2 regions of the Vibrio aerogenes genome follow, and region 2 is predicted to be linked to the other one. Evidence: predicted binding sites of a transcription regulator. Region 2 holds the regulator's gene; the other holds the start of a gene.

Region 1 (11,702 bases), 1.1 Mb from region 2:
ATTTGCGATGAAAGAACCGCCATTACCCTCATTTATTGATGGGATAGCCAATGGTCTTGGATATGGCTTTGTTCTGATTACAGTTGGTTTCTTCCGTGAACTGTTCGGTTCTGGCAAGATTTTTGGCCTGGAAGTTCTGCCATTAGTGAACAATGGTGGATGGTATCAGCCTAATGGCTTGATGTTACTGGCCCCGTCAGCGTTTTTCCTGATCGGTTTCATGATTTGGGTGATCCGTGTGTTCAAACCCGAACAAGTTGAGCCAGAGGAGTAATTGAATCATGGAACATTATATTAGCTTGCTGGTTAAGTCTGTTTTCCTTGAAAACATGGCGCTCTCTTTCTTCCTGGGAATGTGTACGTTCCTTGCGGTTTCAAAGAAAGTGAAAACAGCATTCGGTCTTGGTATTGCTGTCACGGTTGTTCTGACGATCTCAGTTCCGGTGAATAACCTGGTTTTTAATCTGGTGCTGAAAGAGAATGCTCTGATTCAGGGGATTGATTTAACTTTCCTCAGCTTTATTACCTTTATCGGGGTTATTGCCGCTTTGGTACAGATCCTCGAAATGGTTTTGGATCGTTTTTTCCCGCCTTTGTATAACGCTTTGGGGATCTTCCTGCCTTTGATCACAGTTAACTGTGCGATCTTTGGTGGTGTATCCTTTATGGTTCAGCGTGATTATAACTTTACCGAATCTGTTGTGTATGGTTTTGGTTCTGGTGTCGGCTGGATGCTGGCTATTGTAGCGCTTGCAGGTATCCGGGAAAAAATGAAGTATGCTGATGTGCCACCGGGATTAAGAGGTCTGGGTATCACATTTATCACGGTCGGTTTAATGGCGTTAGGCTTTATGTCTTTCTCTGGTGTTCAACTGTAAGTCGGGTAAACCGCAGCAATTAAGGAATAAAGTCTATGGACATAATTCTTGGTGTAGTGATGTTTACTCTGATCGTACTGGTATTAGTTTTAGTAATTTTGTTTGCTAAATCTAAGCTTGTACCAACAGGTGACATTACAATTTCAATCAATGGTGATCCGGAAAAAGCGATTGTAACGAACCCCGGTGGTAAGTTACTTGGTGCGCTGGCTGGATCGGGTATTTTCGTATCTTCCGCCTGTGGTGGTGGTGGTTCTTGTGGCCAGTGTAAGGTTAGAGTGAAATCTGGTGGTGGTGATATTCTGCCAACAGAACTCAGCCATATCTCTAAAGGTGAAGCACGTGAGGGCGAGCGTCTGGCTTGTCAGGTTGCGGTGAAAACCGACATGGATATTGAGCTGCCGGAAGAAATATTTGGTGTGAAAAAGTGGGAATGTACGGTTGTTTCCAATGATAACAAGGCGACTTTCATCAAAGAGCTGAAGCTGCAGATTCCTGATGGTGAGTCCGTACCGTTCCGGGCAGGTGGTTATATACAGATAGAGGCACCTGCGCATCACGTTAAATATTCAGAGTATGATGTACCTGAAGAGTATCGCCCTGACTGGGATAAATTTAATTTATTCCGTTATGAGTCGAAAGTCGATGAAGATATCATTCGTGCATACTCAATGGCGAACTATCCGGAAGAAGAAGGCATTATTATGCTGAACGTGCGTATTGCTACGCCGCCGCCTAATAATCCTGATGCGCCTCCGGGACAGATGTCTTCTTATATCTGGTCGCTTAAGCCAGGGGATAAATGTACTATTTCTGGCCCATTTGGTGAATTTTTTGCCAAAGATACTGATACTGAAATGGTCTTTATCGGTGGTGGTGCTGGTATGGCGCCAATGCGTTCTCACATTTTCGATCAGCTAAAACGTCTGAAATCGAAAAGAAAAATCTCTTACTGGTATGGTGCCCGTTCGAAGCGTGAAATGTTCTATGTTGAAGATTTTGACATGTTACAGGCTGAGAATGAGAACTTTGTCTGGCATTGTGCATTGTCAGATCCATTGCCGGAAGATAACTGGGATGGCTACACCGGATTTATTCATAATGTGCTTTATGAAAATTATCTCAAGGATCATGAAGCGCCGGAAGATTGTGAATATTATATGTGTGGTCCACCGATGATGAACGCATCTGTTATCAGTATGCTAAAAGATCTCGGTGTTGAGGATGAGAATATCCTCCTTGATGACTTCGGTGGTTAATTAATGATATCACTGAATAATGGCTGGCTTGATGTCAGCCATTATTTTAAGTGACAGCGAAGGTTATGTTTGGAAGGTATCAACCATCAGGACATCTGACTATGCAATGCCTGAAACAGTTTGTTTTAACACAAACGCTGATCAGAACCACTCTGCTTATCTTATCCTTATCTGCTTTACTGAGTGGATGTGAGCGTTCTCCTGAGTTGGTCCACATTCATGGTTCAACAATGGGGACATCCTATAATATTAAGTATTTAGCCGATGACAGGGCAAAACTGGCTCCCGAAGAACTAAAATCAGGGATAGACGGATTGCTTGAAACGGTGAACGATCAAATGTCGACTTACCGCAAAAAGTCTGAATTAAGTCGCTTCAATCAGTATCAGGGAACCGATCCGGTTTTGGTTTCTCCGCAGTTGTATACAGTGGTGAAAGAGGCAATGCGTCTGAATCAGGTGACTCAGGGAGCATTGGATGTCACGGTGGGTCCTTTGGTAAATTTATGGGGATTTGGTCCGGAAGGGCGACCAGAAGTTGTGCCTTCTGAAAATGAGCTTGCATCACTGCGCAAACGTGTTGGGGTTCACCACCTGCATCTGACAGAACAGGGGATTCAAAAGGATATACCTGCGTTGTATGTTGATTTGTCTTCCATCGCGAAAGGATGGGGCGTTGATGTCATTTCAGACTATCTGATTTCCCTGAATGTAAACAATTTTATGGTCGAAATTGGCGGGGAAATCCGGACCCGTGGTCAAAAGCTGAATGGTCATCCATGGCGTATTGCGATTGAGAAGCCTGCTGTTGATCAGCATTCGGTACAGGAAATCATTGAGCCGGGAAATATGGGGATTGCAACTTCCGGGGATTACCGAAACTATTTTGAGCAAGATGGCATTCGTTATTCTCATATCATCGATCCGGTGACGGAGAAGCCGATAACCAATAAGGTTGTTTCTGTCACAGTGATCGATAAATCAACGATGACCGCAGACGGATTGGCGACAGGCTTTATGGTGTTAGGCCATGAGAAAAGCATCAAAATTGCTGAACGGTATGATATTCCGGTATTAATAATTGTTAAAACTGAGAATGGGTTTACTGAAGTCTCATCCAGTGCTTTCAAACCTTACTTAAAGCACTGATAAGAGGTAAAGATTATGAGTACTTTCTTGATTACATTTGGAATGTTTCTGTTAATTATCGCGGCAATGGCCGTGGGCTATATTTTTCAGAGAAAAATGGTAAGTGGAAGCTGTGGTGGTTTGGGGGCTGTCGGGGTTGATAAAGTGTGTAACTGCCCTGAACCCTGCGATGCCCGTAAGAAGCGTGAAGCGAAGGCTGCAGCAAGGGCACAAAAGCTTGCTGAGTGGGAAAGTGACAGAATTGTTTAGACGTTTCCCTGAGATGCATTGGATGAGCTGTCCGGGTCTTCCGGTCAGCTCATTTTTTGTGGTGTATGAGTTGCGATAAAGAATGTTGAAGGAGAATGAGGAATAGCTATAATACTGTATAAATAAACAGTTTGTTGCTGCTATGTCTGAATCAAAATCAAGAAACAACCGCCATGGACGTGGAACATCTTCTCAAATTCCGGGAAGGTTCGAACGTTATCTGATTGAGTCGGTTCCATATGAGGCGCCTGTCGATTCAGCTTTATCAACTGAAATTCGTTTTGAACAGGCCCGGACACTTATTTCAAAAAATGATTCTCCTGATGTTCCCTTCAACCTTTCTGTAAATCCTTACCGGGGATGTGAGCATGGATGTATTTATTGTTTTGCCCGCCCCGGACATGCATATCTTGAACTCTCTCCCGGACTGGATTTTGAAACTAAAATTATTGCCAAAATTAATGCAGCTGAAGTTTTTGAACAGGAACTCAGACATCCGCGATATGTCTGTCAGCCGATTGCTGTCGGGATCAATACGGATGCTTATCAACCTGCAGAGAAAAAGCTCAAAATTACCCGATCACTGCTGAAAATTGCCCTGAAATACAAGCAACCAGTCTCTTTGATTACGAAAAGTCATCTGATTTTACGTGATATTGATCTGTTACAACCCTTAGCTGAAGCAAACCTTGTCCAGGTTGCTGTGAGCATTACAACACTTGATAATCAATTAAAGCGGCAACTGGAGCCCCGTGCCGCTTCTGGTACCAGCCGCTTAAAAATCGTTGAATCTTTAAGTTCTCATGGTATTCCGGTGAGTGCACTCTTTGCCCCTGTGATTCCATTTGTGAATGACCATGAGTTAGAAAGCATTATTTCTGCTTGCGCTTCAGCTGGCGCTTGTTCGGTTTACTATATTTCTTTACGTCTTCCGCATGAAGTTGCGCCGTTATTTGAAGAATGGTTGAGACATTATCTGCCAGAAAGAGCTGATCGGGTTTTAAACCGGATTCGTGACATGCATCAGGGGCGTTTGTACCGGAGTGAATTTGGGACAAGAATGACAGGAACGGGAGTATATGCAGACTTGATCCGACAGCGTTTTCATCTGGCAATAAAGCAGGCTGGGCTGTCACACCAGAAGCGAAGTCATTCATTAGATGTCAGTCAGTTTTCTGTACCGCCTGAGCCCGGAGAACAGTATTGTCTGTTTTAGAGGTGAATATGATGACGTCCCGGCGGAACAGGAAAATTATACACATCGATATGGACTGTTTTTTTGCGGCGGTTGAGATGAGGGACTTCCCTGAGTACAAAGGTGTGCCGCTTGCCGTGGGAGGAAGCCAGAAACAGCGGGGGGTGATCAGTACCTGTAACTATGAGGCCCGGCGATATGGCGTGCGTTCCGCGATGCCAACAGCACAAGCTTTTAAACTGTGTCGTAACCTGACCCTGGTTCCCGGACGGATGCAGGTTTACAGGGATGTATCCCGGCAAATACATGCCATATTTCAGCGTTATACGACGCTGATTGAGCCGTTGTCATTAGATGAAGCCTATTTAGATGTTTCTGCTGCAACGCAATGCCAGGGGTCTGCAACATTGATTGCAGAATCAATCAGAGCCGATATCTTTCGTGAATTGCATTTGACGGCCTCAGCTGGTGTTGCACCGGTCAAGTTTCTTGCGAAAGTCGCATCTGAGGTGAACAAACCTGATGGCTTATATGTGATTACACCGGACAGAATGCAACAGGTTATCGATGATCTTCCCCTGGAAAAAATACCCGGGGTCGGCCGTGTTTCATCTGCACGGTTGAATCAGGCTGGTCTCTATTGCTGTGCAGATGTTCGTGCATCCGATTACCGGCAACTCTTACGGAATTTTGGCCGTTTAGGTGCATCTTTATGGAAAAAAAGTCACGGGATTGATGAAAGAGAAGTGACACCGGAAAGAGAAAGAAAGTCTGTTGGGGTCGAAAGGACTTTATCAGTCAATATTAAAACCTATCATGAATGTCTGGATTTAATTACGAATCAGCTTTATCCGGAGTTAGAAAAACGTTATCAGGCATTGGAGGGGCAAAGAGACATTATCAAACAGGGCATCAAAATTAAATTTGCTGACTTTCGTCAGACAACGATTGAACACATTCATCAGGACCTGAGTCTGAAAGATTTTGAACAACTCTTACAGCGGATTATGTTGCGTCAACAAGGAAGAGAAATTCGGCTGATTGGTCTTCATCTGACGTTAAAGCCAGAAGAGGAGTCAAGACAACTTCTTTTAACTATCTGACCTGCCTGCAGGAGAGACGATGAAAGTCATGTGTTATACAGAGAAAACTCATGCACTTCATTTTTTGTTTTTCATAGGTTTTTATGATGTGTTCATATTTATTGACAGATTGCTATGATGTTTTTTATGTCAAATGTAGTTTTTTGAACTGTCATTAATTGTGATTGATGCATTTTTGTATTACTGTACTCGCAGACTAGTTTATTGATATGTGAGTAAAGGTCTATGTCACAATCTGCTTCCCGTGATCTGTTTGCATCACGTCTTGGGTTTATTTTGTCTGCATCGGGTGCAGCTGTCGGATTAGGGAATATTTGGGGATTTCCCACACAGGTTGCCAGCAACGGTGGCGGTGCCTTTTTGTTGGTTTATTTATTGCTGATCGTATTTGTTGCTTTTCCGATGTTAGTCGTTGAGATGGCTATTGGGCGTCAGGGGCAGGCGAATCCGGTTGATAGTGTCCGGGCGCTTTCAGATTCAGCCTTTGTTAAAAGAGTCGGCAGCGGTGTTGGATGGCTTGGTTTAAGCGTACCAAGTGTTGTCCTGGCATTTTACAGTATTGTTGGTGGCTGGATTGTATGTTTCTTTCTTGCTTCACTGAGTAAGCTTGCCGGCGGTTTTTTCGGGGATGGCACATGGCTGGAAACATTTTCTGTTGGCCGGAATTTACTTGGCACCCTTATATTTTATGTGCTGACTATTTTGATTGTGCAGGGGGGGGTGAAGCAGGGGATTGAAAAGTGGTCCACCCGTTTAATGCCTGCACTGTTTATTCTGTTTGCGGTTTTATTTATTTATATCCTGATGCAGGATGGAGCAATAGATGGCCTGAAGCAGTATCTGATTCCCGATTTTTCAAAAGTGTGGGATAAAGATTTAATTCTGGCCGCAATGGGTCAAGGATTTTTCTCTCTGACGATCGGTGGCTGTTCTATGCTCATTTATGGTTCATATCTGAGCAAAAAAGAGAACCTGCCAAAAATGGCGATGAGTGTGACACTGGTTGATACTGGTGTGGCATTTATTGCTGGTTTGGTTGTTATGCCTGCGATGTTTGTTGCAATGAAAAATGGTGTGGAAATCTACGCATCTGATGGGCATTTACTCAATGCTGATACGCTTGTTTTCCGTGTGTTGCCAATGATGTTTGACAGTTTAGGGATCTGGGGGCAAATATTCTCAGCAGTCTTCTTTCTGTTGCTGACAATTGCAGCATTAACCTCTTCGATTTCTATGCTGGAGTGTCCGGTTTCTCTGGTCAGTGAACGTCTTCAGGTTGGCAGAAGTCTGACCACCTGGATTCTTGGTGGGTTTATCGCGGTTGGCAGTATTGTGATTTTGTTAAATTTCTCTGCGTTATTTGGTTTGGTTGTGAAAGTGGCGACACAATACCTTCAGCCTCTGGCTGCATTAATGTTTTGTCTGTTTGGTGGATGGGTCTGGAGCCGAAGGTCAAAAATTGAAGAGCTGGAGCAGGGATTTCCTGAATACGCTCAACACTGGTTCGGGAAACTATGGCCAGTATATGTCAAATTTGTTTGTCCGTTGTTGGTGATTACAGTACTGTGGGGCGCTTTATCGTCCTGACGTTCAGTCAAATCATGGCTGGAATTGAATGCCTGGATACAGGCATTCAATCATTGGCTTATTAAGCTGTGGTTGCAGCAGTTTTCTCCGGAATGCATGCCAGAATATTGACCATTTGGTCCCAAAACTGTTTTACGGTCTCGGTTTTTACCTGCTCATCAGGTGAATGAGGGTTTTTGATGGTTGGCCCAAAGGACAGCATATCGACATCCGGATACGGTTTCTTGAACAGACCGCATTCTAATCCGGCATGAATGACCATAATGTTTGGTTTATGACCATACATTGCGTTGTACTTATCCCTGAAGATAGCGACAATTTCTGAATCCGTATCAGGCTTCCATCCCGGATAAGCGCCGCTCAGTTCAATATTAGCGGCTGCCAGATTTGCAAGGGATGTCAGTGTACTTTCAACCTGCTGTCGACCGGAATCGATTAAGGAGCGAATCAGTCCCATAATAGAAACGGTTGATTCCTCTGTCTGGATGACGCCGATGTTGAGTGATGTTTCTACTACGCCATCGATATCATCACTCATACGTACCACACCATTCGGGCAGGCATTCAGCGTTGCAATAAAACGTTGTTGGGTATGTGTATCAAAAGCCTGGCGATTGATTTCACTTGGTTCAATATGCTTGATTTCAGATGAAATGTTTTCTTCAGTTTTTGATAATTCTTGTCTTATCAGCGATGTAAATTCATCAAATGCAGTGGTGAGTTCGCTGGCAAGGGATTCAGGTAAACTGACGGTAATCGTTGCTTCCCTTGGTATTGCATTTCGCAGACTTCCGCCGGTAAAATCCACCAAACGTAATTGTAATGACTCCGCATGGTTGGCTAAAAAGCGGCCCATTATCTTATTGGCATTTCCCCGGCCCAAGTGAATATCACAACCGGAATGGCCGCCTTTCAGGCCTTTCAGCGATAATTTACGGGTGACAAAACTGTCAGGGATAGCCTGACGGTGAATTTCGAATGATATTTTACTATCAATGCCGCCGGCGCAACCAACATAGACTTCTCCTTCCTGTTCTGAATCTGTATTCAGTAATATCTCTCCGGCCAGATAACCAGGCTCAAGTCCGAACGCGCCTTCCATACCCGCTTCTTCATTGATAGTTAACAGCACTTCAAGTGGTCCATGGCTGATATCAGAAGACGCCAGAACTGCCAGGCAGCTCGCCATACCGATCCCGTTGTCCGCACCAAGGGTTGTACCACGGGCTTTGACCCATTCTCCATCAATATAGGGCTGAATCGGATCTTTGGTGAAATCATGGGACGTCTCTTCATTTTTTTGTGGCACCATATCGATATGAGCCTGAAGAATGACACCTTTACGGTTTTCCATACCTGCTGTCGCAGGTTTACGAATGAAGATATTTCCTGTTGGATCTCTGCGCACATTGAGGTTAGCGGACTGAGCCCAGTCAACAATATATGCCGCAAGCGCTTCTTCGTGATGAGATGGATGTGGAATGGAACAGATTTTGTCAAAGAAATGCCAGACGCTCCGGGGAGAAAGTTGACTAATTTCAGATTGCGGTTCAGACACAGAAAGCTCCTTCTAATATAAAAAGAAATAACAGACCCTGACTTCTGAAAGCAGGGGTATTCATATCATTGAATGAGTAATGGAAGCATATTACTCCCTTCAGTTCTCTGATAGAAGGTGAGGCTTGCATTAAATTTATATCGCACGTTGTCTGTTTGAGATAAAGTCTTTTGTTTGGTAATTAAATTACCAAATGATTATTTTTTGTCACTTTTTTGCTTGTTTATTGCCTCTGGTGAGTATTTTATTGTAATTAAATTTCTTTATGGTATATTTGTGATCGTCTGTAAAAGTTTTGTTTGTTCCTTGAAAAGATAGGTGCACAGGAACTTTCCCGCCATTTTTGACCGATGGGATGAGGTTTTCAGTTCGCCGTTTGTTATCTGTTGACAGCTGAGGTTCAATGGAAATTTTAGTTCGGACATTATGTTTACCCCTATTTTTGGAAGAATTTATTATAGTGAGCAGAAATTTATCTGCTGCGAATCCATCGCCACATTATTTGATGTGGCGTTTTTTTATTTATGCGCTCCCGAAGGGCGAGATTGATTGGCTCCTGCCCTGTGTTACTGATTTTCAACGTAGAATGACTATGTTTACAAATCAGTGCCTTGGTCAGAAGCCAATCAACTCTCGCTGAACATGCATCTTGAGGTCACTTGGGTATAAATCTTATCTGTCTGAACTATAGGTAATTACTTGTTTATCTATTGAGTGAAAGCGTAGTGCAAAATGATTTCATCTGGAATTTATGGGGGTTAATCTCTATAATCGCCCCCCAATCGTTGCCGCAACCGTTTACTTGAACTTTACATACAGGGATCTGAGTATGTTAGAAAAACTCTTTAAACTTAGTGAGCATGGCACTGACATGCGCACAGAGGTCATTGCGGGTGTTACTACCTTTTTAACAATGGCTTATATTATTTTTGTAAATCCGGCGATTCTTGCTGATACCGGTATGGATCGGGGTGCTGTATTTGTGGCCACCTGCCTTGCTGCAGCTGTCGGATGTTTTATCATGGGCTTTGTTGCTAATTACCCAATTGCGCTTGCTCCCGGAATGGGATTGAATGCCTTCTTTACTTACACGGTTGTGTTGGGTATGGGGTATTCATGGCAGGTTGCTTTAGCTGCTGTTTTCGTTTCAGGTCTGTTGTTTATCTTATTGAGCCTGTTTAAAATTCGTGAGTGGATTATTAACTCAATTCCGATGTCTTTGAGAACCGGAATATCAGCGGGAATCGGGCTTTTTCTGGCATTTATTGCGCTGAAAAATGCGGGCATTATTGTCGATAATCCGGCAACGCTTGTTTCGCTTGGTGCGATTACTTCTCTTCCCTGTGTTTTAGGCGCGCTTGGCTTCTTCCTGACGATTGCACTGGTATACCGTAATGTCACTGGTGCTGTCATGATATCTATTCTGGCAATTAGTGCGCTGGGCCTTGTTTTGGGTAATGTGAAGTGGGCTGGCCAGCTTGTCTCATTGCCACCGAGCATCGCGCCAACATTTATGCAACTGGATTTTTCAGCACTGACTGATATTGGTATGGTTTCAGTTGTGTTTGCATTTTTATTTGTCGATTTATTTGATACAGCCGGAACGCTGGTTGGTGTGGCGCAAAAAGCCGATCTTATTGGCAAAGATGGAAAGATTCCACGGCTGAACCGTGCGTTGTTGGCTGATTCATCGGCGACTGCTGTCGGTGCAGTTCTTGGTACATCAAATACGACTTCTTACATAGAAAGTGCATCTGGCGTCGCTGCTGGCGGAAGAACTGGTTTGACTGCTGTTGTTGTCGGTGTACTTTTTTTACTGGCTCTGTTTTTTGCGCCACTTGCGGGAATGATTCCTGCCTATGCAACAGCGGGTGCGTTATTGTATGTATCGATCCTGATGTTGTCTGGATTGGTTCATATTGACTGGCATGACCTGACTGAAGCTGCTCCTGTTGTTATCACTTGTTTGATGATGCCTCTGACATCTTCAATTGCTGAGGGTATCTCGATGGGCTTTATTTCTTATGCAGTGATTAAGCTGTTTAGTGGCAGAGTGTCAACTGTCACATCAAGTGTATGGGTGATGGCTGTCATTTTTGCTGTAAAATATATAGTTGCGTAAAGAGCAGAAGAAACAACTGGACGGATGTATGAGTAAAAAGTTTCTGATTACTTGGGATAATATGCAGATGTATTGTCGAGAACTTGCTGAAAGACAAATGCCTGCGGAGCAATGGAAAGGCTTGATTGGTGTGAGTCGGGGTGGTTTGGTACCTGTTGCGATTCTTGCCCGTGAATTAGGTATTCGGTACGTTGATACAATTTGTATCTCAAGTTATGACCATGATCATCAGCGTGATATGAGCGTCTTAAAAGCTCCGGAACATGATGGTGAAGGGTTCCTGATTGTCGATGATCTGGTGGATAGTGGTGATACTGCACGCAAAATCCGTGAAATGTATCCCAAAGCAAAATTGATCACTGTCTGTGCAAAACCCGCTGGTAAAGAGTTGGTAGATGACTACGTGGTTGATATTCCACAGGATACATGGATTGAACAACCATGGGACACAGCGATTCATTTCGTCGAACCTGTGAATCGCAAACTGAAATAAGAAAATGGCCCTTCCCCAGGGCCTTTTTTCTCTCTGAACCGTTTTCTTCTGAGCCTGTCAAATCCATTCTTGTTTGCTTAATCCGTTCTGTGTGGCATTTTTTCGGGAAT
Region 2 (11,702 bases):
GATAGGGCATTTGGTCGATGCTTTACGTCAGGCTGGCGCAGAAATTGAGTATATGGAAAATGAGAATTTTCCTCCGCTGAGAATCCAGGGAAAAGGGCTGACAGGTGGAACGGTTTCGATTGATGGTTCTATTTCAAGTCAGTTTTTAACAGCATTTCTGATGTCCGCCCCACTTGCTTCCGGCGATACTCACATTCGGATTATTGGTGAGTTGGTTTCAAAGCCTTATATCGATATTACCTTACATATTATGGAACAGTTTGGTATTCGTGTGGTGAATCATGATTATCGCGAATTTATCATTCAGGGTGGACAGTCATATACATCTCCGGGAACGTTCTTAGTTGAAGGCGATGCGTCGTCAGCTTCTTATTTCCTTGCCGCTGCCGCTATCAAAGGAGGACAAGTCAAAGTATCCGGAATTGGTAAAAACAGTATTCAGGGAGATGTTCAGTTCGCTCATGCACTTGAAGCTATGGGGGCTGAAATAGACTGGGGTGATGACTTTATTTGTGCCAAACGAAACAGACTTCAGGCTGTTGATATGGACTTCAACCACATTCCTGACGCCGCAATGACAATCGCTACCACTGCTTTATTTGCCAAAGGTCAAACTACAATACGTAATGTTTATAACTGGCGGGTAAAAGAGACTGACCGGTTAGCAGCAATGGCGACAGAACTCAGAAAAGTCGGAGCGACTGTGGAAGAAGGAGAAGACTATATTACCATTACTCCTCCTGAAAAAATGACTCATGCAGCGATTGATACTTATAACGATCACCGGATGGCAATGTGCTTTTCTTTAGTTGCGCTGAGTGATACTCCCGTGACGATTAATGATCCGGGTTGTACATCAAAAACCTTCCCTGATTACTTTGAGCGCCTGAAGAAGCTGAGCAGTTAACCGGTGATTTGAAAGTCAATATTTACTCTGATCAAAGCCCTTTATGATGAATGAAGGGCTTTTTTTAATTATCAAGCGTGAATTCTTTGGAAAGGTGATGTGCCAGATATTTAAAAACATTGAATACTGATGTGGTTTTTTCCGTAGGCAGCCCGCTTTCATTCAGGAAGTAATTTCCTTTAAAGATAAGTACGCCATCTTTTTCTTCTACGGACTCAGCCCGCATACCATTTATATACTGGTCATGCTCCTGTATCAGCTGATTCGCAATCATTAATAAATCAGTTGATGAAATTTTTTTCTTATCGTTCACTGTGACTCCTTTTTTATTCTATATTTCTGACAAAGCATTGTATGAATCAACATTTTCTGATCAATAAAAAATGGGTTTCTTCTGTTTTGCATGCGAAGATTTTGTGATATACCCCTTAAATCAGTTGTTTTTTTCAGCGGTGTTCATACACTCCATTTAGTATGACCGGGCTTTTCGCTGGGTTAGCGTATGATTAGAACAATTGTCGACCAGTTAATTATCAATTTGAAAAAACTGGTTGATCTTCTGGTTATCTCGCTCAATAGTAAAAAAAGAGAATTTTTGAATGTAGTGCGAAATTTGTTCGCACCATGATGAAGGATATGTTAATCAATTATGGGTAAATCACTGGTCATAGTGGAGTCTCCTGCCAAGGCGAAAACGATTAATAAATATCTTGGCCGGGACTATATTGTGAAGTCTAGTGTCGGTCATGTCCGGGATCTTCCAACCTCTGGTCAATCTAATTCAGCTAAAAAAGCGGCTCCGGTTTCAACGAAAAATCTTTCTCCTGAAGAGAAAGCGCGTCTGAAAAAAGAAAAAGAGCGTAATGCACTGATAAAGAAGATGGGTATCGACCCGTTCAATGACTGGGAAGCAAATTATCAGGTACTCCCCGGGAAGGAGAAGGTTGTTTCTGAACTGCAAAAGCTGGCTAAAGACGCTGATTCTATCTATCTCGCAACCGATTTGGATAGAGAGGGAGAGGCGATTGCGTGGCATTTGCAGGAAATCATTGGTGGCGATAAAGAACGCTACAAACGTGTTGTTTTTAATGAAATTACCAAAAATGCGATCCAGCAGGCCTTCAAAGAGCCTGGTGAACTGAATATGGACGGTGTGAATGCACAACAGGCACGTCGCTTTATGGATCGTGTGGTTGGATTCATGGTTTCTCCATTGCTGTGGAAAAAAGTTGCCAGAGGTTTATCGGCCGGAAGAGTTCAGTCTGTGGCGGTTAAATTGCTGGTCGAAAAAGAGCGGGAAATTAAAGCCTTTGTTCCTGAAGAGTTTTGGGATATTCATGCAGATACAAAGACCCGGTCTGACAGTGATTTCCGCTTGCTTGTGGCGCAGAAAGATGGCGCAGCTTTTAAGCCTGTCAATGAACGTGAAGCGAAAGATGCATTATCAGAACTTGAGTCTGCACAATATGAAGTCTGTAAACGTGAAGACAGGCCAACATCAAGCAAACCATCGGCACCTTACATTACTTCAACCCTGCAGCAGGCAGCAAGTACCCGGTTAGGGTACGGGGTTAAGAAAACAATGATGCTGGCACAGCGTTTGTATGAGGCTGGTTATATTACATATATGAGAACCGACTCGACAAACCTGAGTGCTGAGGCCGTTGATTCAGTCCGGGAATTTATTCAGTCGGAGTTTGGTGAGAGTTATTTACCGGATAGTGCGAATGTATATGGCAGCAAAGCCGGTGCGCAGGAAGCTCACGAAGCGATTCGTCCTTCAAATGTTCATGTTTTAGCTGATGCGCTTGAGGGGATGGAAAAGGATGCGCATAAGTTATATGCATTGATCTGGAATCAGTTTGTTGCCTGTCAGATGACCCCGGCACGTTATGATTCAACAACTATTAGTGTGAAAGCTTCATCTTATACCCTGAAGGCCAAAGGCAGAATTCTGAAGTTTGACGGCTGGACCCGTGTCCAGAGACCTTCAGGTAAGAATGAAGATCAGATACTGCCAGGCGTTCAGGTTGGTGATACTTTGTCGCTTGTCAAATTAGATCCAAAGCAGCACTTTACCAAACCGCCTGCCCGCTTTACTGAAGCGGCTCTTGTCAAAGAGTTAGAGAAAAAAGGTATCGGTCGTCCTTCTACTTATGCTTCAATTATTTCGACCATTCAGGATCGTGGCTACGCAAAAATCGAGCAACGCAGGTTTTATGCTGAAAAAATGGGCGAAATTGTCACTGATCGCCTGGATGACAGCTTCAATGATTTGATGAATTATGATTTTACGGCCCGTATGGAGCAAAAGCTGGATCAGATTGCTGACGGTCATACAAGCTGGAAAGGTGTGTTGGACCACTTTTTCGATGATTTTTCAGTGCATCTCGAGACTGCAGAGCAGGATGAAGACTCTGGTGGGATGAAGCCAAATCATATCGTTTTGACAGATATAGAATGTCCGACCTGCTCGCGTCCTATGGGTATAAGAACAGCATCAACAGGTGTTTTTCTTGGCTGTTCGGGTTATTCATTACCGCCGAAAGAACGTTGTAAAACGACAATTAATTTGGGTGATGAAGAAGGTGTTATTAATGTTCTTGAAGAGGATGTTGAAACAGCTGCTCTGCGGGCTAAGAAGCGTTGCCCGATTTGTGAAACTGCAATGGATGCTTATCTGATTGATGATAAGAGAAAGTTACATGTATGTGGTAATAACCCGAATTGTGACGGCTACCTCGTTGAACATGGTGAGTTTAAAGTAAAAGGTTACGACGGGCCTGTGGTTGAGTGCGATAAATGTGGCTCGGACATGGTACTGAAAAATGGTCGGTTCGGAAAATATATGGGATGTACAAATGAATCCTGTAAAAATACCCGAAAAATTCTGAAAAACGGAGAAGTTGCTCCGCCAAAAGAAGAGCCGGTACATTTACCTGAAATTCCCTGTGAAAAATCCGATGCTTACTTTGTCTTACGTGATGGGGCTTCCGGGTTATTTATGGCAGCCAGTAATTTCCCCAAATCAAGGGAAACGCGGGCTCCGTTTGTACATGAGCTGGTCAGATTTGAAGACAGACTACCTGATAAATTTAAGTATCTGGCGACTGCACCGGTTGAGGACCCTGATGGCAAACAAACTGTTGTGAGATTCAGCCGTAAGTCTAAAGAGCACTACGTCAGGACTGAGGAAAACAGTAAACCGACCGGCTGGACAGCTTTATATGTCGACGGTCACTGGGAAGTAACAGATAAAAGAAAAAAATCGAAATAACGATGAGAGGCAGCTGAAGGCTGCCTTTTTTTATGTCTGTTTACCACACTGCACTTTATATAGTTATATCGTTTGCGTTTAATTGTGGTGTGGTAGCACGATATTCAGCTCGTTGTGTATATTTTTTATATTCTGTGAACTGGATTGTGTGTTGAATACAACGTGCGATATTCACTTCACTAGTTTTAGCTTCTAACTTTGTATTATCCGGTAATTTATATAATGTAATTATATGGTTACTCGCTTAGTTACATATAAATTTAGCAATAGCGCTAAAATTGACTGAAGAGTCGGATAATTACAACTAAACAGATGGAGTTTCAATCATGGCTGGTGTATTAAGTATGATTTTGGCAGGCGGTGAAGGATCCAGATTGAGGCCTTTGACCGTATCCAGAAGTAAGCCTGCAGTCCCTTTTGGCGGAACATATCGATTGATAGATTTCGCTTTAAATAATTTTGTGAATGCAGACTTGATGAGGATTTATGTCCTGACTCAATTTAAGTCCCAGTCGTTATATATGCATCTAAAAAAAGGCTGGAATATATCCGGGATCACCGATCGGTTTATTGATGTTATCCCGGCCCAAATGCGTGATGGGAAACGATGGTATGAGGGGACCGCTGATGCCATCTATCAGAATATCCGGTTTATAGAATTTGCGAATCCGGATTATGTTTGTATTTTTGGTTCAGATCATATCTACAAAATGGACGTCAGGCAGATGTTGGATTTTCATAAACAGACCGAGGCTCACCTGACAGTTTCTGCGTTACGCATGCCTTTGAATGAAGCCTGTCAGTTTGGTGTGATTGAAGTTGATAAAACCGGGAAAATGATTGGTTTTGAAGAGAAGCCTGTCAATCCTAAATGTATCCCCGGAGAGCCCGGTTGGGCGTTAGTGTCTATGGGAAACTATATTTTCGACGCTAATGTCTTATGTGATGAGTTGAAAGAAGATGCATTAAATACAGAATCAAGTCACGATTTTGGTAAAGACATTATTCCTGATCTGTTTCCGAAGGGAAATGTTTATGTTTATGACTTCTCTACAAATAAAATCAAAGGAGAGGCCCATGATACATATTGGCGTGATGTGGGAACTATCGATTCTTACTGGGCTGCCAATATGGATTTATTAGACAGGGAGCCTCAATTTTCACTGTACAACCGCAGCTGGTCACTTCATACCTACTACCCGCCATTACCACCAGCAACATTTGTAGACGTTGATGACAAAAAAGTGAAAATTACAGACTCTCTTGTTTCCGGGGGAAGCTACATCCAGGGAGCGACTATATTTAAATCGATTCTGGGATTCCGGACAAATATTGCTGCAGGCTCTCACATCAGTGAGTCTGTCATTCTTGGTGATGCAAAAATCGGTGCTGGTTGTACGATTAAGCGCGCTATCATCGATAAACATGTAGAAATTGCTCCAGGGACCATTATTGGTGAAGACCTTGAGCTGGACAGAAAACATTTTCATGTTTCTGATAATGGTATTGTTGTTATCGCAAAAGGAACAAAAGTTGGATTCTAGGATGGAAAAAATAAATATATGGTTTGCTGTATCGGAGGTTCAGGGCATTGTAAAAAGTGGAGGGTTGGCTGATGTTGCAAAAGCATTGCCAGTGGCACTTCAGGAGCTGGGTCATCAAATTAATGTTGTCATGCCAGGTTATCATGCAGTTCCAGACAAAAATAACATGAAAATAATTTATGAGACTGCTCTGACTCACTGGCCGTATACACCTTATAAAGTCCGGCTATCATCACTTGATAGTATCAATATTTATTATATCGATTGTGACACCTATTTTGACCGGACGGGGCTTTATTCTGAATATAACCGAGCTTATGCTGACAATGGAGAACGATTTGGCTTTTTCTCTGCGGCAGTACTTGATATCTTACCAAAACTGGATATTCGTCCTGATATCATACATACCAATGACTGGCACACCGGGTTGATTCCCTTTCTTCTTAAGACCCGATACGCAAACGATGAATTTTATCAGTCGATCAGAAGTGTACTAACAATTCATAATGCTTTGTTTAAAGGAATTTTCTCCTATGATGAACTTGAGGTGATTCCGGAACTGCATCTCAATGGAATGGAGTTTTTACAATATGGTCAAGGGTATGTAAGTACACTCAGGGCCGGGATTGCGTTTGCTGATAAAATTAATGCAGTTAGTCCAAATTATGCAGCTGAGCTACTCACACCTTTAGGATCCCACGGACTCGTCGATGATTTTGTCCATAAAGCAAAAGATTTGTACGGGATTATTAACGGATGTGATTACTCCGAATGGAATCCACAGACTGATACTTATATTCCCCGGAATTACTCTTCAGAAACGGATTCGTTACGGGAAGGAAAACAGACTTGTAAAAGGCTTTTACAGGAAGAATTACAGTTGCCTGTGAGAGACGTGCCTGTATTTGGTATGGTTTGCCGCCTCACCCAGCAAAAAGGATTTCATTATTTATTACCAATACTGGAGCTTTTTCTTCTGAATGATGTTCAGCTGGTTATTGTTGGGACGGGTGAGCCGGAGATTGCCAATCAATTACATCAGGTTGCTTTGTCTTCACCTGATAAATTTGCCTTTGTTGATGCATACAGTAATCACTTTGCTCATATGGTTGAAGCGGGTGCCGATTTCTTTTTGATGCCTTCTGAGTTTGAGGCCTGTGGCTTAAACCAGATATATAGTATGGCTTATGGCACGTTACCTATTGTCAGAGAAGTCGGGGGACTGAAGGACACCGTTTTCGATTGCCATAAATATCCTGATAAAGCGACTGGTTTTAGCTTTTCAGAGCCGGATGGAAAGGCGCTGCTGGTTTGTATGCAACGTGCTTTACTATTTTATCTGCAACAACCTGAAGAGATGCTTAAAATTCAGCAAAGAGCCATGCAGCTCGATTTTAGCTGGAAGGATTCAGCGAAAGAGTATGTCCGGATGTACCGGACAGCGCTGATGACGTCATCCGCAAGGTAAATTTTCTGAATAAAAAAAGCACCTGAAAACAGGTGCTTTTACTAAGACTTGGCCAATAATTATATATGCCAATTATAACAAATTAGCCAGTTCCTCACGACGTGATTTCGGAATAACCGACCAGTGTTTACCTTCTATGGCGCCTTCAGGTGCCCACAACAACTCAAGAGATGGCTGAGTTGTTGGATGAGTTTCCTGAATTGCCTTATAAGCCTGAATCGCTCCTTTCTCATGAAGATCAGCGACAGAATTAATACCTGCTTTTCTCAGCATGCGTTCTGTTGCCAAACGTAGATTAGGAAGATCTTTCAATCGTTGTGGTTTTGTGACCTCTTGTGATTCTTTTTCAAGTTTAGCCGTTTTAAAAGCCTGCGTTGCAATAGTGAGTATCTTTGATTTGTCCTTCCAGTATTCCGCAGGAAGTGCGTAATACTTAGTGACAACGGGGAACCCGCGCTTTGCATAGACATAAGGCTCAAACTCTTGCTCCTTGAATGTCTCTAGTGAGTTGGAATCTGCTCGTATATGTAACTTGTCCTTAACGACAAGTGCAAACATGATATCTTCAACAAAAATACCAAATCCGCCAAACATTGAGCGAGATTTAACACGTCCCAGCTGCTCAAATAGCTGCATTGAATTTTTAAGGGTTGGTTTATCCATGCTTTTCGTCTCGGTGTATTTTTAAATGAATACGCCACCAAAATCAGGTCCGAGAATTTAGCAAAATAATGCAGAAAATATGTTAGTAAGACGTCAGTAAATGACGAACTATGAAATGCATTTTTGCCATCGGTAACCCCGCTACCTACCACTCTCTGGTTTAGGCCGGAGGCTTTGCGTCCCACCTTTTCAGATGGTTTGCCCTGTGCGTGACACTTTTTTCTAATGTTTAATTAACAATTGAAAAACGATAAATAGATGCTAGCATCTATTCGCAAATGTGATTTTAGTCCAAATTATGCGGTAGATCAACTAATAGCGTATGAACTAAACATTTTTTTTAATTCATGCGTGTTCATATACATAATATGGCGGACAATTATGACCGATTATTTAATTTTTTGACAGTATCACGAGCAACGATTTCGGGATGCATTTCAAATATTCGACGCTCATGTTCTTTGTTTTTGATACGCTCAAGCAAAATTTCGAAAGCGTTTTTGCCTACACGTCTTTTGGGTTGATGAATTGTTGTCAACGGAGGGGAGAAATATTCAGAAATCTCAATGTTGTCATAGCCAATGACTGACATATCATCGGGAATTTTTATCCCCCGTTGCTGAAGCCGGCTCATGAGTCCTAAAGCCATGGTGTCATTAAAACAGAAAATAGCGGTTGGCTTTTCATCCATAGCAATAATTTTATCTGCAGCCAAAACAGCCGTATCACATTCAAAGTTACCTTCCAAAATCCAGTCATCATTGGTCGGTAAATTTGCTTCAGACATTGCCCTGCGGTATCCCAGAATACGTTCTTTACAAATAGCCTTGGAGAGTTGTCCGCTTAAACAGGCAATTTTTTTATGGCCATGATCAATCAGATACTTCGTTGCCAGATAACCGCCTTCTTCGGAGTTATCAATGATTTTATCTGCCTGAGAACTTTCCGGCCCCCAGTCCATAACAACTTTAGGAATATCCTGATAGCCATCGAGCATATCCAGCAAGACTTCGGTCAGATCAGAACAAATGACGAGGATGCCATCTACTCTTTTTTCAGCAAGCATACGAATATAATCACGTTGTTTTTCATATAGCCCGCCGGTATTACATAAGATGAGCGTGTATCCCTGGCGATAACAATAACTTTCCACACCGTCGATCACCTCTGAGAAAAAAGGGTTAGTCGACTGAGTAACTAACATGCCTATCGTCCGGGTTGAATTGCATTTCAGACTTCGAGCCACAGCACTGGGTGCATAGTTTAATGATTTTACTGCTTCCAGTACTTTTTCCTGAGTTGCCTCAGCAACAAAACGTGTTTTATTAATCACGTGCGAAACAGTTGTCGTTGATACACCCGCAAGGCGGGCAACATCTTTTATTGTAGCCATAGGTATATACTCTTTCGCTGAAGGTCTGTAATGTCATTGATGAAAATAACAACTTCTGCGGCATCAATTATTTGAAAACGTGAAATTTTAAAGCTCAGCTCCGGGAATAGCAATCCAAAACCCCGAATTTATATCATAACTTCACTCAGGCAGATTGTTTTGTGAATTATGTATTATCATCCGGTGAGCCTGAGACGGCTGCTTCCTGACTTGAAACCCATTTCTTTAACTGTTGCCAGAGTTGTCCTAATGTTTCGTGCCAGTATTTTTCTGTTTGTTCCAGATATAAGGATTTTGGTGCATATTTTTCCCATGGCTGCGCAATATCTTTCAATGACAGATAGTTGGTTGGTGCCGGAACCGGATCTAATCCTGCAGACCTGAATTCGTGCAGTGCCCGTTTCATATGGCTCGCTGAAGTAACAAGCACCAGCTTTTGATTACCAATGAAATTTGCCGCTTGTTGCGCTTCTTCCCACGTATCCCGTGCGTTCTCTAACAGAATAATGTCAGACTTTGCCACACCAAGTGACAGCGCTACTTTTGCCAGCATACGGGCGTGACTTAACCTTGTTTGTGCTGCATATCCTGAGAGAATCAGCTTTGCGCCCGGATACATACGCATGATCCGGATACCTTCTGTCAGTCGCATCAGGGCTGTTCTGCTGATTTGCGATGTTGGAGGGATTTGGCTGTCAACAACATGTCCACCACCGAGAACCATCACATAGTTAACCGTCCCCTCAATGGGCAGAAAAGCAGAATACTGACGTTCCAGAGGAGCCAGCAGACGACTTGAAACAGGCTGAAATGATGCCATAAAAAGGCATACATAAGAGAACAGAACGATCAGACAACCAGTCTTTCTTTTCGTTGTAAACATGATCAACATCAACCCGATAAAGCCAATTAATAGCAACGAGGGAAGAGGCATCAGAAATGCAGAAACGATTTTTTTTAGTGCAAACATATAAAAATAGTCCGAAAAATCAGCAATTGAGAATAAAAACGATTAATCCCTCTTTATTCCTGCCATTCCTGTGACAGAATAGCAGCACGATTGATTATAATAACTCATGCTATTGTGACTGAAGACCGCAATTTCGACGATATTGCCCACAAATTCGCAAAAAATATATACGGCTCTGACAAAGGTCTGATCCGCCAAACAATTGTTTGGGAAGATATTATGCAAATTCTGGGAAAATTTCCATCATCTCATGCACCTTTAAACATATTAGATGCCGGCGGCGGGCTGGCACAGATGTCTCAGAAGTTAGCTGAAGCGGGACATCATGTAACATTATGTGATTTATCAGTTGAGATGTTAAAACTGGCTCAGGCAGAGATCGAACGCAAAGGATTGCAGGCACAGTATGATTTTGTTCATTCACCCGTACAGGAAATTGATAAACATATTAAAAATCAGGTCGATTTTCTTATGTTTCATGCAGTGATGGAGTGGCTGGCTGAACCAGAAGAGGCATTAAAACACCTGCTCGGTAAGGTCAGGCCTGGTGGCGTAGCTTCTGTGATGTTCTACAATCACCATGGTTTAGTTTTTAAAAATGTTATATGTGGAAATATACCTCATGTTCTGGAAGGAATGCCTTTCCGGAAGCGTTTTAAGCTACAACCCCAAAAAGGACTTCTGCCTGAAGAGGTTTATCGGTGGATTGAAATGTCAGGGTTTGAGATTGAATGTAAATCCGGTATTCGTTGTTTTCATGATTACATAGGGAATCGAAAGAATATGGGAGAGTATACTTATGAGGATGTGCTGGCGCTTGAGCAACAGCTATGCCGTCAGGAGCCTTACTTATCGATGGGACGATACATTCATGTTTTGGCCAGAAAAGTGAGTAAGGAATAACAAATTTATGATGGATGAGTTGATTCCGGAAAAAAGTGAACAATCAATAGATGAGCTGGTTGGCTGGGTGAGGCAACATGATTTTTCACTCAGTCTGAGTTCTGAAAAACTTGCTTTTTTAATCTCTCTTGCTGTGTTAAGCCATGAGCGGTTTGATGACGAGTTAGGTGAAGGTGAGTTACATGATGCTTTTGCCATTGTGACCCGGTTGTTTGAAGATACCGGCGATGCTTCTGCATTTCGTGCGAATAATGCAGTGAATGATCTGGTGCAACAACGGCTGATTCAGCGTTTCACCAGTGAAATTACCGATGGCGCAAGTATTTACCGCCTGTCACCGTTAGCCATTGGCATTACTGACTATTATGTCCGGCACCGTGAATTTTCTAAACTGAAATTGTCCATTCAGCTTTCCATTGTGGCTGACGAAATGGAAAAGGCAAAAGAGGCTGCAGAAAAAGGTGGTACGCCGGGATACTGGCAAAAGCATGTCTATGGCGTTCTGAGATATTCCGTTGGTGAAATATTCGATCAGATAGATTTAAACCAGCGGGTGATGGATGAACAGCAGCAGGAA

What was found. Region 2 encodes PurR, which represses purine synthesis genes. Its sites were predicted from a motif close to TNANGNAAACGTTTNCNTNA; they were not measured.
Region 1: the regulator PurR is predicted to act here: its motif matches at 9,764-9,783, upstream of OCV29_RS14220 (NCS2 family permease).

The regions. Positions count from the first base shown of each region.
Region 1 is NZ_AP024861.1:3,207,062-3,218,763, reverse strand. Features, by position in the region: gene OCV29_RS14265 (NADH:ubiquinone reductase (Na(+)-transporting) subunit D) at 1-274, shown strand, start outside; gene nqrE (NADH:ubiquinone reductase (Na(+)-transporting) subunit E) at 282-878, shown strand; gene nqrF (NADH:ubiquinone reductase (Na(+)-transporting) subunit F) at 914-2,137, shown strand; gene OCV29_RS14250 (FAD:protein FMN transferase) at 2,278-3,285, shown strand; gene nqrM ((Na+)-NQR maturation NqrM) at 3,301-3,534, shown strand; gene OCV29_RS14240 (PA0069 family radical SAM protein) at 3,677-4,750, shown strand; gene dinB (DNA polymerase IV) at 4,762-5,832, shown strand; gene OCV29_RS14230 (sodium-dependent transporter) at 6,058-7,419, shown strand; gene OCV29_RS14225 (aminoacyl-histidine dipeptidase) at 7,481-8,977, opposite strand; gene OCV29_RS14220 (NCS2 family permease) at 9,807-11,099, shown strand; gene gpt (xanthine phosphoribosyltransferase) at 11,128-11,592, shown strand.
Region 2 is NZ_AP024861.1:2,143,799-2,155,500, reverse strand. Features, by position in the region: gene aroA (3-phosphoshikimate 1-carboxyvinyltransferase) at 1-907, shown strand, start outside; gene OCV29_RS09550 (DUF2498 family protein) at 972-1,220, opposite strand; gene topA (type I DNA topoisomerase) at 1,557-4,184, shown strand; gene glgC (glucose-1-phosphate adenylyltransferase) at 4,511-5,728, shown strand; gene glgA (glycogen synthase GlgA) at 5,730-7,196, shown strand; gene OCV29_RS09530 (TfoX/Sxy family DNA transformation protein) at 7,269-7,859, opposite strand; cyclic di-GMP riboswitch class I at 7,988-8,072, opposite strand; gene purR (HTH-type transcriptional repressor PurR) at 8,239-9,252, opposite strand; gene elyC (envelope biogenesis factor ElyC) at 9,419-10,222, opposite strand; gene cmoM (tRNA uridine 5-oxyacetic acid(34) methyltransferase CmoM) at 10,337-11,125, shown strand; gene mukF (chromosome partition protein MukF) at 11,136-11,702, shown strand, end outside.